3 regions of the Brevibacillus sp. genome follow, and region 2 is predicted to be linked to each of the others. Evidence: predicted binding sites of a transcription regulator. Region 2 holds the regulator's gene; each other region holds the start of a gene.
What was found. Region 2 encodes Rex, which represses fermentation and respiration genes when NADH is low (regulators of the CRP and FNR family bind a similar motif). Its sites were predicted from a motif close to TTGTGAAATATTTCACAA; they were not measured.

Region 1 (4,086 bases), on a different contig from region 2:
GGTTTCTCCTGCTTTTGTTCATCAATTGGCACAAATCGGCACGAAGAAAAAAATGTCCCCTACAGAGTCCGTCCTGTTTATCGATGGGGAAGTTGCAGATAAGTTGTACTTGCTGGAATCAGGACAAATCAAGCTGACCAAAGCGACAGCCGACGGCAAGGAATTGACCTTGCAAGTATTTGGGCCAGGCGAGCTGGTCGGAATGGTCGGGCTTTTTGAGTCAGGCGTTACTTATACGTCTACAGCGACCATGCACGAGCCGGGCGAGGTCAACGTCATCCAGCGGAGCGCACTGGAGAAGCTGCTCTTGGAAAACGGTGAGTTTTGCGTCGACTTTTTGCGCTGGATGGCCATCATGAACCGGAGAATCCAATCCAAGTTCCGCGACTTGCTGTTGAACGGCAAAATCGGAGCCTTTTACTCCACGCTGATCCGCATGAGCAATACGTACGGAGAAGAACGAGAGGACGGCATTCTCATCAAGCTTTCTCTCACCAATCGCGATCTTGCCCAATTCATCGGCCTCACCCGCGAAAGCGTCAACCGGATGCTCGCCGATTTGAAAAAGCTGGATGTCATCGAGATCATGCCGCACGGATACCTGTTGATCAAAGATGTGGAGTATTTGAAAGAAGCAATCTGTTGTGACGATTGCCCGCCGGAAATTTGCCAAATGTAACAACGAACGCTGCACCGTTTGTCTCCTCCAAGCAGGAGAGCGCGTGCAGCGTTTTTTTGTATAAAAAAGACAGCCACGCGAACATGGCTGCCTTTTTTTCTAGCTGGTCGCAGAAACTGCCGGATTGCCTGGTTGAAGCTGTTGTGGTGTCAACTCGGTAAACATGCCTGCGTAATACTGGACGTCTCCCGCTTCATCCCGGATCGAGCTGATCGTCAGCCATTGGCGATAAACCTCGCCGCTCTTGCGCCTGTTCCAGATTTCGCCCTGCCAAAAGCCTGTGGCGGCAATCTGCTGCCACATCTGCTGGTAGAAGCCAGGTTCCTGCATCCCGGATTTTAACAGCTTCGGATTTTTGCCGACCACTTCATGACGCTCGTAGCCCGTCACCGCAGAAAAAGCGGGATTTACATCGCGGATGATCCCTTTCGTATCGGTGATGACGATGGCTTCTCCCGTGTTGTCGACGATCGTTTTGGCCAACTGCATTTTTTCCTGATAGTACATCCAGAAGACGAGGATCAGACTGGCTAACGCTACCTCGGACAAGGCCATGAACCCGATAGCGTAGTGACCTGTAAGGCTAAATAATAGCGAGAGAATCAATGGCGGGAAAAATCCGCCAAGCCCGCCCATCGCGGAAACGATCCCGTTGACGATCCCGGCTTGCTTGGAAAAGTAGTACGGAACCATTTTGAAAATCGTCCCGTTCCCGATTCCCGCGCAGACAGCAATCGCCAGGCACCCGATCGAATACAGCTGCAACGACGGCGAGAACGACAGAACGACCCCGAACAAGCTCAGTCCGGCAAAGACCACCATTAACACCTTCAAAGCATTGAAGCGATCTCCGAGCCAGCCTCCCAGCGGCCGGGCGATGGTGGCCAGCGCAATGAATCCGGCTGTCCGCATGCCCGCGTCTATTTTATCCAACCCGAAGCTGCTGACGAGAAAGTTTGGCAAATAGACGGTAAAAGCGACGAACGAGCCAAACGTAATAAAGTAAAACAGGCTGAGAAACCACAGCTTTTCATTTCGGTAAACCCCTTTGATCTGCTCCATCACGGGAGTTTTAACCCGCGTTTCTTTACGGTCGCCCCAGACGAAGTTAAGAAGTGCAAACAGCACGAGCAACCCCAGATAAAGCTTCACAGTGCCCGACCAGCCAATCTGCTTCGCCACGATGGGCGCGAAAAACGTGGAGAGCGCGGTCCCGGCATTGCCTACTCCGTAAATGCCGTTGACGAAGCCGTGCTTTTCCTTCGGATAATATTTGGGCAAGGAAGTCACGCCTACCGAGAAGATCGCGCCGCCAATCCCCAGAAAAAACCCTCCGATCATCAAATCCGCCGCCGAACGTGCTTCACTTATGTAGTACACAGGCACGAGCAGCAGAAGAAAGCTGACGGTAAACAGCAGTCTCGCCCCGAAGCGATTCGTATAATAGCCAATCGGAATACGCAACAAGGAGCCTAGCAAGACAGGTATCGCCGTAATCCAGGCGATTTGTCCTGCTGACAATTGCAATTCCTCTTTCATAAACGGCATCAAAGAAGACAAGATGACCCAGACCATGAATCCAGCAACGAGGCTGAATGTTTGCAAGGGTAGCTGAATTTTGCGAACCATCTATCACCACTCCTTTTCGTTAGGAAAAAAACGGAGTCGGCCAGACGAGGATGTTTCTGTGTCAGGCCGAACTCCCAATGCTCATCCCCCTTTTTACCTTATCCTCATCCTCGACGCTTCGTTGTGAGGAAAATCACAATCGCGCTCATTCACAAAATCGTTTGGAACCGTGTGATCGTACGCACAGTCAATCCAGCTCGTCTTGACCTATGCTTGGGGCACGACTGAGTTCGAGGTGACATGAGATGATGACAATTGCCGATATACAAGATGTCTTTTTTCTATGCGGCTTTCCCTATTACAAGCAGCTGTCGATCCAGGGACAGCAGGCAGACTGTACGTTTTACAGCATCCATTCCGACTATCGGAAAAAGGTGGTTCTCCAGCTGACAAGCAAGGCGGAGCTTCAACACCAGATTGCCCTGGAAGTCATCAAGTTTTGGGCGCACGATCTGAAAGCGCTTGAAGAGCAATTCATCGAGCACAGCCTGGTTGACTAGAGGGCTTGCCTTCGCCGTGCTCACAAGCGCTCTGGATGCTTGGGCGCGATTTTTTCCAGAAGCTCCTGCTTTTCCTCTTCATTCAGCAGCTTTTGAGCCATGGGAAACAGCACTTGCTCTTCTTTTTGAAAATGCTGGAGCAAAACCTCGACAGCGCTTTGCAAATAGTCAGGGAAGCCATCCTCCAAAAAGCGGTTCAGAAAGCGTTTCGCCTGTTCGTGCTCGTATTCCATCACGGCAATAGGCCCCGCCTCCCTCCCGACATACTTGGCCATCATCGTAAACAATACGTCCTCTTCCTTCGCGGAGTGAGGCTCAAGCTCGGCAATAAAGGCGTTTGCGTTCGTTTGCAGTTCCGTTAGCAGTTCTTCTTTGCGAATCGCGTCGGCAGCCACAAACTGTGTGGCAAGTCGCTGAAGTTCCACCATTTTTTCCACGAGCGGACCGTGTTCTGTTTTCAGTTGGGCTAAAGCGGCACAAAGAGCGTTTTCTTCCGGAGTCATTCCCATGGAACATCCAAACGGCATCATGCTTCCCCTCCCTTTTCTTTTCACAAATCTACTGTAATGGAAAAGAGGGAGAGACGCTGTTAAGTACGTCACACCTTCCCCCTTGCGCCCCCTCCTTTTTTCGGCAAACAAAGAAAAATGACCGCCCCACAAGGGACAGCCATTTTTTCCTGCCATTAGTGCACGCCGAGCATTTCTTTCATGTCTTCTTGGGCATCGCCAATCAATTTGATCCGGAACAAATCTTGAAGGACGTTGAGCACGCCTGGCTGGATAAACTCCGGCAGCTTGGGACCGATTCGGATATCTTGAATGCCCAGGCTGAACAATCCGAGCAAAATTGCGACGGCCTTTTGCTCAAACCAGGAGAGGACGATGCTCACAGGCAATTCATTGACCCCGCAGCCAAACGCTTCTGCCAGCGCTGTCGCAATTTTGACTGTAGAACCGGAATTGTTGCACTGCCCCAGGTCGATGTAGCGCGGAATATTGGTGCCCGGAACGACGCCGTAATCCACATCGTTGAAGCGGAACTTGCCACAGGAAGTTGTCAGGATGACGGTTTCTGGCGGCAAAGAAGTAGCCAATTCCCGATAGTAGTCGCCGCCTTTGCCTGGCGCATCACATCCGGCGATGACGAAAAAGCGTTTGATCTGCCCAGCCTTGACGGCATCGATGATTTCCGGCGCGATTCCCAATACCGTCTCGTGATGAAACCCGGTCGTCAGCGTCTGCTCCGATTCGATATGGGCTTTTGGCAAGGCAAGCG
Region 2 (4,086 bases):
TTTCCCAGAAGCGCAGCCTGATCATGACTTCCGCTACGCTGACGGTCAAAAACAGCTTTTCTTACGTCATGAGCCGCTTTGGCCTCGACAAGCTGCCTGCCGAGCGGGTACGCACGCTGTCGCTGCCATCGCCGTTCCATTACGAAGAGCAGGGGCTGCTATTGATTCCTTCCGATTTTCCGGCGCCGGGAAAAGAAAACGACCAGACGTATCTCGAAGCGATCATCCAAGGCTGTGTAGACGTGGTTGTGGCGTCAAAAGGCAGGACGCTGATTTTGTTTACCTCGCATTCGATGTTGCGGCTGGTGTATCAAGCCATGAAAGAGCGTCTGGCCGGGGAACCGGAGCCGTACACGCTGTTTGGACACGGCATTGACAGCAACAACCGCAGCAAGCTGGTCAGTCTGTTTCGTTCGATGGAACGAAGCGTTTTGCTTGGCACGAGCAGCTTCTGGGAGGGCGTGGACATCCAAGGAGAGTGGCTGAGCAGTCTGGTTATCATCAAGCTGCCGTTCACGCCGCCCAACCACCCGGTTTACCAGGGACGTGCGGAAGCGTTGAAAGCAGACGGAAAAAACGCGTTCATGTCGCTGGCGCTGCCGCAAGCCGTCATTTTGTTCAAGCAAGGAGTCGGACGGTTGATTCGTCACCATTTGGACCGGGGCGTTGTGGTCGTGTTCGATACGCGTGTGGTCGAATCCCGCTACGGCCGTTCCTTTTTGCAATCTCTCCCGCCGTTTCAGGTGGAGACAGGCTCCTGGCCGACGCTGCGCGAGCGAATTGAACCGTTCTTACGTATGCAATCCCTGCCAGATTCATAAAATGAAGCAATAGTCTAGCAGGGATTTAGGTGATAAAATAAATGTTATGGAAAAAAAAGTGGGCCTGGCTGCTTCTCGTCGCATGTGTGGCATTGCTATGTTCATGCTCCATCGATACCCATTTGCAGGAAGCCGTTAAGGTGGACGACCCGTTTGCAACCGAGAACGAAGCGGAGTTTACGGGTCTTGTCATCACTTACTGGGCGCTTCCTCATGGAGAAAGCACCTTGGTGCGGATGCCGAGCGGGAAAACCATGCTGATTGATACGGGCAGCGCGGAGGATTGGCCAGCTTTGGCCGCGCATCTTTCCGCTGCGAAGTTGACGCGCCTGGACTATCTGGTCTTGACGAACGATCAGCCTGAACATGCAGGAGGATTCCCTTTTTTACACCAGCAAATCATCATTGATTCCGTCATTGTGCCCAAGCTGATTGCGCCTTCGATCCGCCAGTTCGTTCCGTACGACAAGATCGCGAAGCAAAGAGAACTCGAGGAGAACCAGGAGCTGATTCTCGATACCGACATCACGATGGATGTATTGCTGCCCAGCGAGCCGCTGTTTTTATCGCCGCAAAACAATTCGCTCGTTTTTGCGCTGACGCATGATCAGTTGCGCTTTTTGTTTGTGAGCGGCATCAACGAACAGGCCGAGGAGCGCTTGCTCGCCCGCCATCCCGAGCAGTTGAAGTCGGCTGTGCTGAAAGTGGGAGACCAGGGCAGCAATCAAGGAACTTCGCAGCCTTTTCTCTCCCGGGTCGATCCGCAGGTCGCCATCATCCAGAGCAATACAGAGCGCGACATGCAAAAAGAGGGCAAGACCGAGGTGCTGGAGCGGTTGGGCGAGTCGTGGGCGGAGACGTATATGACGGGCCGGGACGGATCGATCACGATCTTGTCCAACGGGAAAGATTACAGGGTATTCAAGCAAAAGAAATAGGGGGGAAGACCGAGCGTGGCTAAACACGAAAAGATTTCGGAAGCGGTCGTCCGCCGCCTGCCGATTTATCTGCGTTACCTCAGCTATTTGCAGCAAAACGAGGTAACTACTGTTTCCTCCCAGCAAATGGGCAAAAACTTGGATGTGAATCCGGCCCAAATCCGAAAAGACCTGGCAACATTCGGCGATTTCGGGAAAAAAGGAATTGGCTATGACGTCAATTACTTGGTGGAAAAAATTCGCCAGATTTTGAAGCTGACGGATGAGATACGCGTCGCGCTCGTTGGAGCAGGCCATTTGGGCCATGCGATCAGCAACTACAACGCTTATTTGAAAGATAACATGCGGATTGCGGCCATTTTTGACAATGATCCCGGCAAGCTGGGAAAAGAAGTGGCGGGCATCCCGATTCAGCCATTGAATGAGCTGGCGGACACGATTGCGCAAAGACAAATCAAGCTGGCGATTATCACCGTGCCCGCACCGGCTGCGCAATCCGTATGTGATCAGTTGACTCAAGCGGGTATCAAGGGAATCCTCAATTTTGCTCCTACGACAATTCGCGCGAAAAAGGATGTGCGCATCCACTATGCGGATGTGACTTCCAATTTGCAGAGCCTGGCCTACTACTTAACGTAAGAATGGAGTGTAGTCATGAAAAAGACCATCCTCATCCACGCAACAGTGATTACGGTAAATGAACAAAACGAGGTTATCCACGATGGAGCTGTCGCGTTCGAAGGCGACAAAATCACATATGTAGGCCCTACCCCTGAAGACCTTTCCGATGCAGGCTACGATGAAGTCATCGACCAAAAAGGCGACTTCATCCTGCCTGGTTTGATCAATACACACGGACACGCGGGCATGTCGCTTTTGCGTGGCTATGCGGACGATTTGCCGTTGCAACAATGGCTGGAAGAGAAAATGTGGCCGCTGGAAGCGCAATTTACCGCTGATTCTGTCAAATGGGGAACCCAACTGTCCCTGATTGAAATGATCCGTACCGGAACCACGACATTCGTCGATATGTACGATCATATGGACGAAGTAGCCAAGGCAGTCGATGCATCCGGCATGCGTGCCCGCCTGTGCCGCGGCATGATCGGTCTGTGCTCCGAGGAAGAAAGACAGACCAAGCTGCGCGATGCGACCGCTTTTGCCAAAGAATGGCACAACCAGGCGGATGGCCGTATCACCGTAATGATGGCACCGCATGCACCGTATACGTGCTCGCCTGAGTTTATCAGCCAAATTATTGAAAAAGCGGACGAGCTGTCTTTGCCGCTGCATATCCATATGTCTGAAACGGCATGGGAAGTGGGGCAAAACGAGAAAGATTACGGTTTGCGTCCAGTCGCTCACCTGGAAAAGCTGGGCATGTTCAACCGCCCTACACTGGTTGCCCACGCCGTGCATTTGACGGATGAAGAGATTGACATTTTGGCAAAATATCAAGTGAAAGTTTCCCATAACGTCGTCAGCAACCTGAAGCTGGCAAGCGGGGTAGCACCTGTACCGAAAATGCTGGCAAAAGGCGTGAGCGTTTCGCTCGGAACAGACAGCTCGGCGAGCAACAACAACCTCAACCTGTTTGAAGAACTGAAACTCGCAGCGATTTTGCACAAAGGCGTGAACAACGACCCGGTAGCCGTTCCGGCTGAAGAGGCGCTGCGCATGGCTACTCGCTACGGGGCAGACGGTGTGTTCCAGGCTGATACGCTCGGCAGCATTGAAGTAGGCAAAAAGGCTGACCTGATCGTTCTCGACAGCCACCAGGCGCATTTCCATCCTGCGCATGAGCCGATTTCCCATGTCGTGTATGCGGCAAACGGCCGTGATGTCAAAGACACAATCGTTGCGGGCAAGTTCCTGATGCGCAACCACAAGCTGCTCACCATCGACGAAGAGCGTGCCATCTACGAAGCCAATCGCGTATTCGCTGCGCTGAAACGGTAAAAGGCTCCTGTCTGGTGTGGGACAGGAGTAAGGGAGTGTAGGTGTAGGTAGGGGAATTTGGGTATTACATCGTGCCGTGCTCATTTTCGCCACAGCTCTGTCAGGGGATGATGGCGAAAATGCAGTGTGGGTGTGTGCGACAGTTGACGCAAGGGAGAAGACAGTCCAGCCCAGGAGACGCGGTATTCTTGTAGCAAAAACCCAAGTATGTCAGGAGATGCGTTTTGTTGCGGCGACTTCACGCGCTCACCTCCTTGCGGGTGTATAAGTAGTATGACCGCTTGGCCCCGAGCTATGATTAGCAAGTTTTCCGTGCCGTTCTAAAACCTTCCCGTATAGCATAGGCTATGACAAAAATGGGACAGGGG
Region 3 (4,086 bases), on a different contig from region 2:
GCATTAGGCGAGCAGCACTTGTTTCAGTTGGTGTCAGAGATATTATGCACAGTGAACGATCATGTAGACCAAAGCGGCTACGAACCAGCCAGTATGCAAGTAAGCTTGCAGGCGGATCAACGAGGCGTTCATTTTCGTTTTGACCTGGCCGGAGAGCTGAATGCATCCAGAATGGAAAAATTGGAAAAGCTGATACGGAATAGCGAGCAAAGTACGGTGGAGGTCACCGAGTGGATACATACGGAAGACGAATGGGTTCTGGATTTGCTGGTTCCATTCGCGTAATGAAAGAGGTGGCACCATGTTTGTCGATCAGGTAAAAGTTTATGTCAAAGGTGGAGACGGCGGTAACGGAGCCGTTTCTTTCCGCAGAGAGAAGTACGTGCCACTGGGCGGGCCAGCAGGTGGCGATGGTGGAAAAGGCGGAGATGTCATATTCGAGGTGGACGAAGGACTGCGCACGCTCGTAGACTTCCGCTACCAAAGACACTTCAAGGCAACACGCGGCGAGCACGGCCGCAACAAGTCGCAGCACGGAGCCGGTGCGGAGGATATGGTTGTTCGCGTACCGCCGGGAACGACTGTGATCGATGACGATACAAAAGAAGTCATCGCCGATCTGATCGAGCATGGTCAGCGTGCTGTGATCGCCAAAGGCGGACGCGGTGGACGGGGTAATATCCGTTTTGCCAATTCGTCGAATCCGGCGCCGCATATTTCCGAGAACGGCGAGCCTGGCCAAGAGCGCTACATCGTCATGGAGCTGAAGCTGATTGCCGACGTCGGTCTGGTTGGTTATCCGAGCGTAGGGAAGTCTACGCTGCTCTCCAGTGTGACCGCAGCGAAGCCAAAAATTGCTGCCTATCACTTTACTACATTGACTCCGAATCTCGGTGTCGTGGATTTGGGCGAACAGAGCTTCGTCATGGCTGACTTGCCAGGGCTGATTGAGGGAGCGCACGAAGGTGTGGGGCTTGGTCATCAATTCCTGCGCCACGTAGAGCGCACTCGTCTGATTGTCCATGTCATTGACATGGCGGGAGTGGATGGACGCGATCCGTACGAAGACTATTTGCAGATCAACCGCGAGCTGAAGCTGTACAACTTGAAGCTCGAAGATCGTCCGCAAATCGTTGCTGCCAACAAGATGGACGTGCCGGAAGCGGCCGAAAATTTGCAGCGCTTCAAAGAAAAAGTGCCAGGTGTTCAAGTTTTCGAAATCTCGGCAGCGACCCAGCAAGGTGTCAAGGAACTGATGTACGCAGTAGGCGAGACATTGTCCACAATTCCGGACAAGCCGACAGTCGAAGAAGTACAAGAAGTGGAAGAGCGCGTGATGTTCCGTGCGGAGAAAGAGCCGGAGCCGTTTGAAATCACTCGCGACAACGAAGTATTCGTGATCAGCGGGGAAAAAATCGAGAAGCTGGTGCGCATGACGAACCTCAACAGCTATGACGCAGCTCAGCGCTTCGCGAGACAGATGCGCAGCATGGGTGTGGACGAGGCATTGCGCAAACACGGTGCAAGAGACGGGGATACCGTTCGGATTGGCAAATTAGAGTTTGACTTTGTGGAGTGACAAATAGAATGATTGATATCCCATCCCTCACCCCTTTTATGGCGGACAAACGCCTCCAACGCGGTGCTTCATTGCCGATGATGATCTCTAGACAGGTCAAATCGCCCATTCAAGTAATGGTTGAGCATGTCAAAAGTAGTTATCTCGTCGTTTCTCTTGAGATGAAGGCCGATGCAAAGGCCGAACTGCTCGGATCAACGGTGCGTGTTCGGTGGGAATCGGATGCGGCGATTAACACGATTGATCTGGAAGTGATTTCGGAAGAAACGATATGGCCTATCAAGCTGTTGGCGATGGTTCCGGTCAGCGTCGGCGTCGAGATTGCCACAGGCCGCAAGCAGGAACCCATTCCGCCCGGGATCGACATTCGCGTCCCGTACAAGGTGATGGGCGCAAGACCGATCGAGGAAAAAGGGGAGGCTGTGCTGCTGAAATTTTCCCCTACACGACTGATACTCGCAACAGAAGGTTATGTGGCAAAAGGGGAGTTTCTCCACCTTTCTTTCACGGTTCCTTCGACTGGGCAAGAAATCGTCATGATGGCAAAAATCGTGGAAAAGACCTTCGAAGACAAGCAGACAGTAATCGAGTTAATTTTTACGGATATCAATGAAAAACATCACCAAGTCATCAAAGATTACTATAAAAAGCTCTCAACTGCCGCTTCTTCCTAAGGAAGCGGTTTTTTTCCTTTGCTGTTCCCGCGAAGAAGGTATATAGTAGAGTACATAGAGTTCTAAATCGAGCCTGTTCACCTGATGGATTTGTTCTGTGCTTTTTCCTGAATATCACTTTGTGAAATCATGCACTTTTGATTATTCCACGTAGCTGTATCATTCGCTTTGTGAAAAATATTACAAGCACACGTGCTTTTCGGTATTTTGGGAGAATAGCGGCCGTAACTCGTATGAACAGGCATCGAGAATGAAGGCCTCTATTCCAAAGCAAAGGAGGACGTTTTTCCATGTCTCAAACAACCACGCAACAAGCTCAAGCAGAAGTAGCAAGCACAGCTACTCTGGCACCTGAGCAACAAATGGATGTACTCGATCAGTTGATGAAACCAGAAATTCAAGAATCCCTGAATGTATTGGTGGCAAACTTGCCAAAACTGGCCGAGATGACAACTATCCTCACCAAAACGTACGACCTGGTAAACACCGTAGCTAACGATCATGTACTCATCGACGACATCAAGGGCGGTATGGAAGAGTTCGTCAAACCGATTTCCGACAAGGCAAAAGGCATCGCGCAAGCGGCTATTGAAGCAAACGACCGCGCACACACTGAGGAAACGACCGTTGGCTTGTTTGGCATGCTCAAAATGCTGAAAGATCCGCAAGTGCAAAAAACATTGCGTTTTGCACAAGCATTCCTCGAAGTTTTGGCTGAGCGCCAACAACAAAAACGCTAATTACGATAACCTACGAGAGACAAGGACGGAGGATTAGGCATGGCGAAGCATATTCTCATTCTGGGCGGCGGCTACGGCGGTTTGCTGTCCGCTTTGACTGCACGCAAATACATGACGGCGGAAGAGGCGACGATCACGGTTGTGAACCGTTTCCCTACGCACCAAATCATCACGGAGCTGCACCGTTTGGCAGTAGGCAACCTGTCTGAACAAAACGTGGCACTGCCATTGGAAAGACTGCTGCGTGGAAAAGACATCAACCTGGTGATCGACACTGTTGAAAAAATCGGTCTGGAATCGCAACGCGTCACTTTGACGAGCGGCGAGAGCATCAAATACGATGCACTCGTAGTTGCTCTGGGCAGCGAAACCGCATTCTTCGGTATCCCTGGCTTGCAAGAGTACAGCTTTACACTGAAATCCGTAGAGGAAGCGAACCGTCTGCGCGCGCACCTCGAAGAGCGCGTAGTGGAATACAGCAAGAGCAAAAACAAAGCCGATGCGACTTTCGTGGTTGGCGGCGGCGGTCTGACCGGCATCGAGCTGGTTGGCGAATTTGCTGACATGCTGCCTGATCTTTGCCGCAAGTACGGCGTAGATTTTGCAGACCTGTCCATCTATTGCGTAGAGGCAGGACCATCGATCCTCGCGGGCTTTGCTCCTGACCTGGTAGAGCGTGCAAAAACTAGCCTGGAAAAACGTGGCGTTCAGTTCCTGACTGGCGTTCCTGTAACCGAAATGAAAGAAACAACCGTTTGCCTGAAAGACGGCAACACCATCGAAACCAAAACAATGGTTTGGACTGGTGGCGTTCAAGGAAATCGCGTAGTGGCTGAGTGCGGCATCGAAGTAAACCGCGGTCGCGCAACTGTGACTGAGTTCCTGCAATCCACTTCTCATCCGGATGTATTCCTCGCGGGAGACAGTGCAGTGGTTATGGGGCCAGAAGGCCGTCCATACCCGCCAACTGCTCAATTGGCATGGCAAATGGGTGAAGTGGTTGGCTACAACTTGTTCGCTCACTTCAACGGCTCCAAAATGGACACGTTCAAGCCAGTCTTCTCCGGTACTCTCGGAAGCTTGGGCCGCAAAG

Region 1: the regulator Rex is predicted to act here: its motif matches at 2,430-2,447, upstream of DEP07_RS01300 (nitrate/nitrite transporter).
Region 3: the regulator Rex is predicted to act here: its motif matches at 2,422-2,439, upstream of DEP07_RS06840 (DUF1641 domain-containing protein).

Annotation. Positions count from the first base shown of each region.
Region 1 covers NZ_DOTK01000005.1:114,480-118,565, forward strand. The annotation lists gene DEP07_RS01295 (Crp/Fnr family transcriptional regulator) at 1-679, shown strand, start outside; gene DEP07_RS01300 (nitrate/nitrite transporter) at 779-2,308, opposite strand; gene DEP07_RS01305 (hypothetical protein) at 2,554-2,808, shown strand; gene DEP07_RS01310 (hemerythrin domain-containing protein) at 2,829-3,335, opposite strand; gene hcp (hydroxylamine reductase) at 3,494-4,086, opposite strand, start outside.
Region 2 covers NZ_DOTK01000094.1:43,967-48,052, forward strand. The annotation lists gene dinG (ATP-dependent DNA helicase DinG) at 1-821, shown strand, start outside; gene DEP07_RS27295 (ComEC/Rec2 family competence protein) at 863-1,759, shown strand; gene DEP07_RS27300 (redox-sensing transcriptional repressor Rex) at 1,775-2,398, shown strand; gene DEP07_RS27305 (amidohydrolase) at 2,414-3,718, shown strand.
Region 3 covers NZ_DOTK01000029.1:7,958-12,043, reverse strand. The annotation lists gene DEP07_RS06855 (Spo0B C-terminal domain-containing protein) at 1-285, shown strand, start outside; gene obgE (GTPase ObgE) at 302-1,579, shown strand; gene DEP07_RS06845 (PilZ domain-containing protein) at 1,588-2,253, shown strand; gene DEP07_RS06840 (DUF1641 domain-containing protein) at 2,544-2,993, shown strand; gene DEP07_RS06835 (NAD(P)/FAD-dependent oxidoreductase) at 3,033-4,086, shown strand, end outside.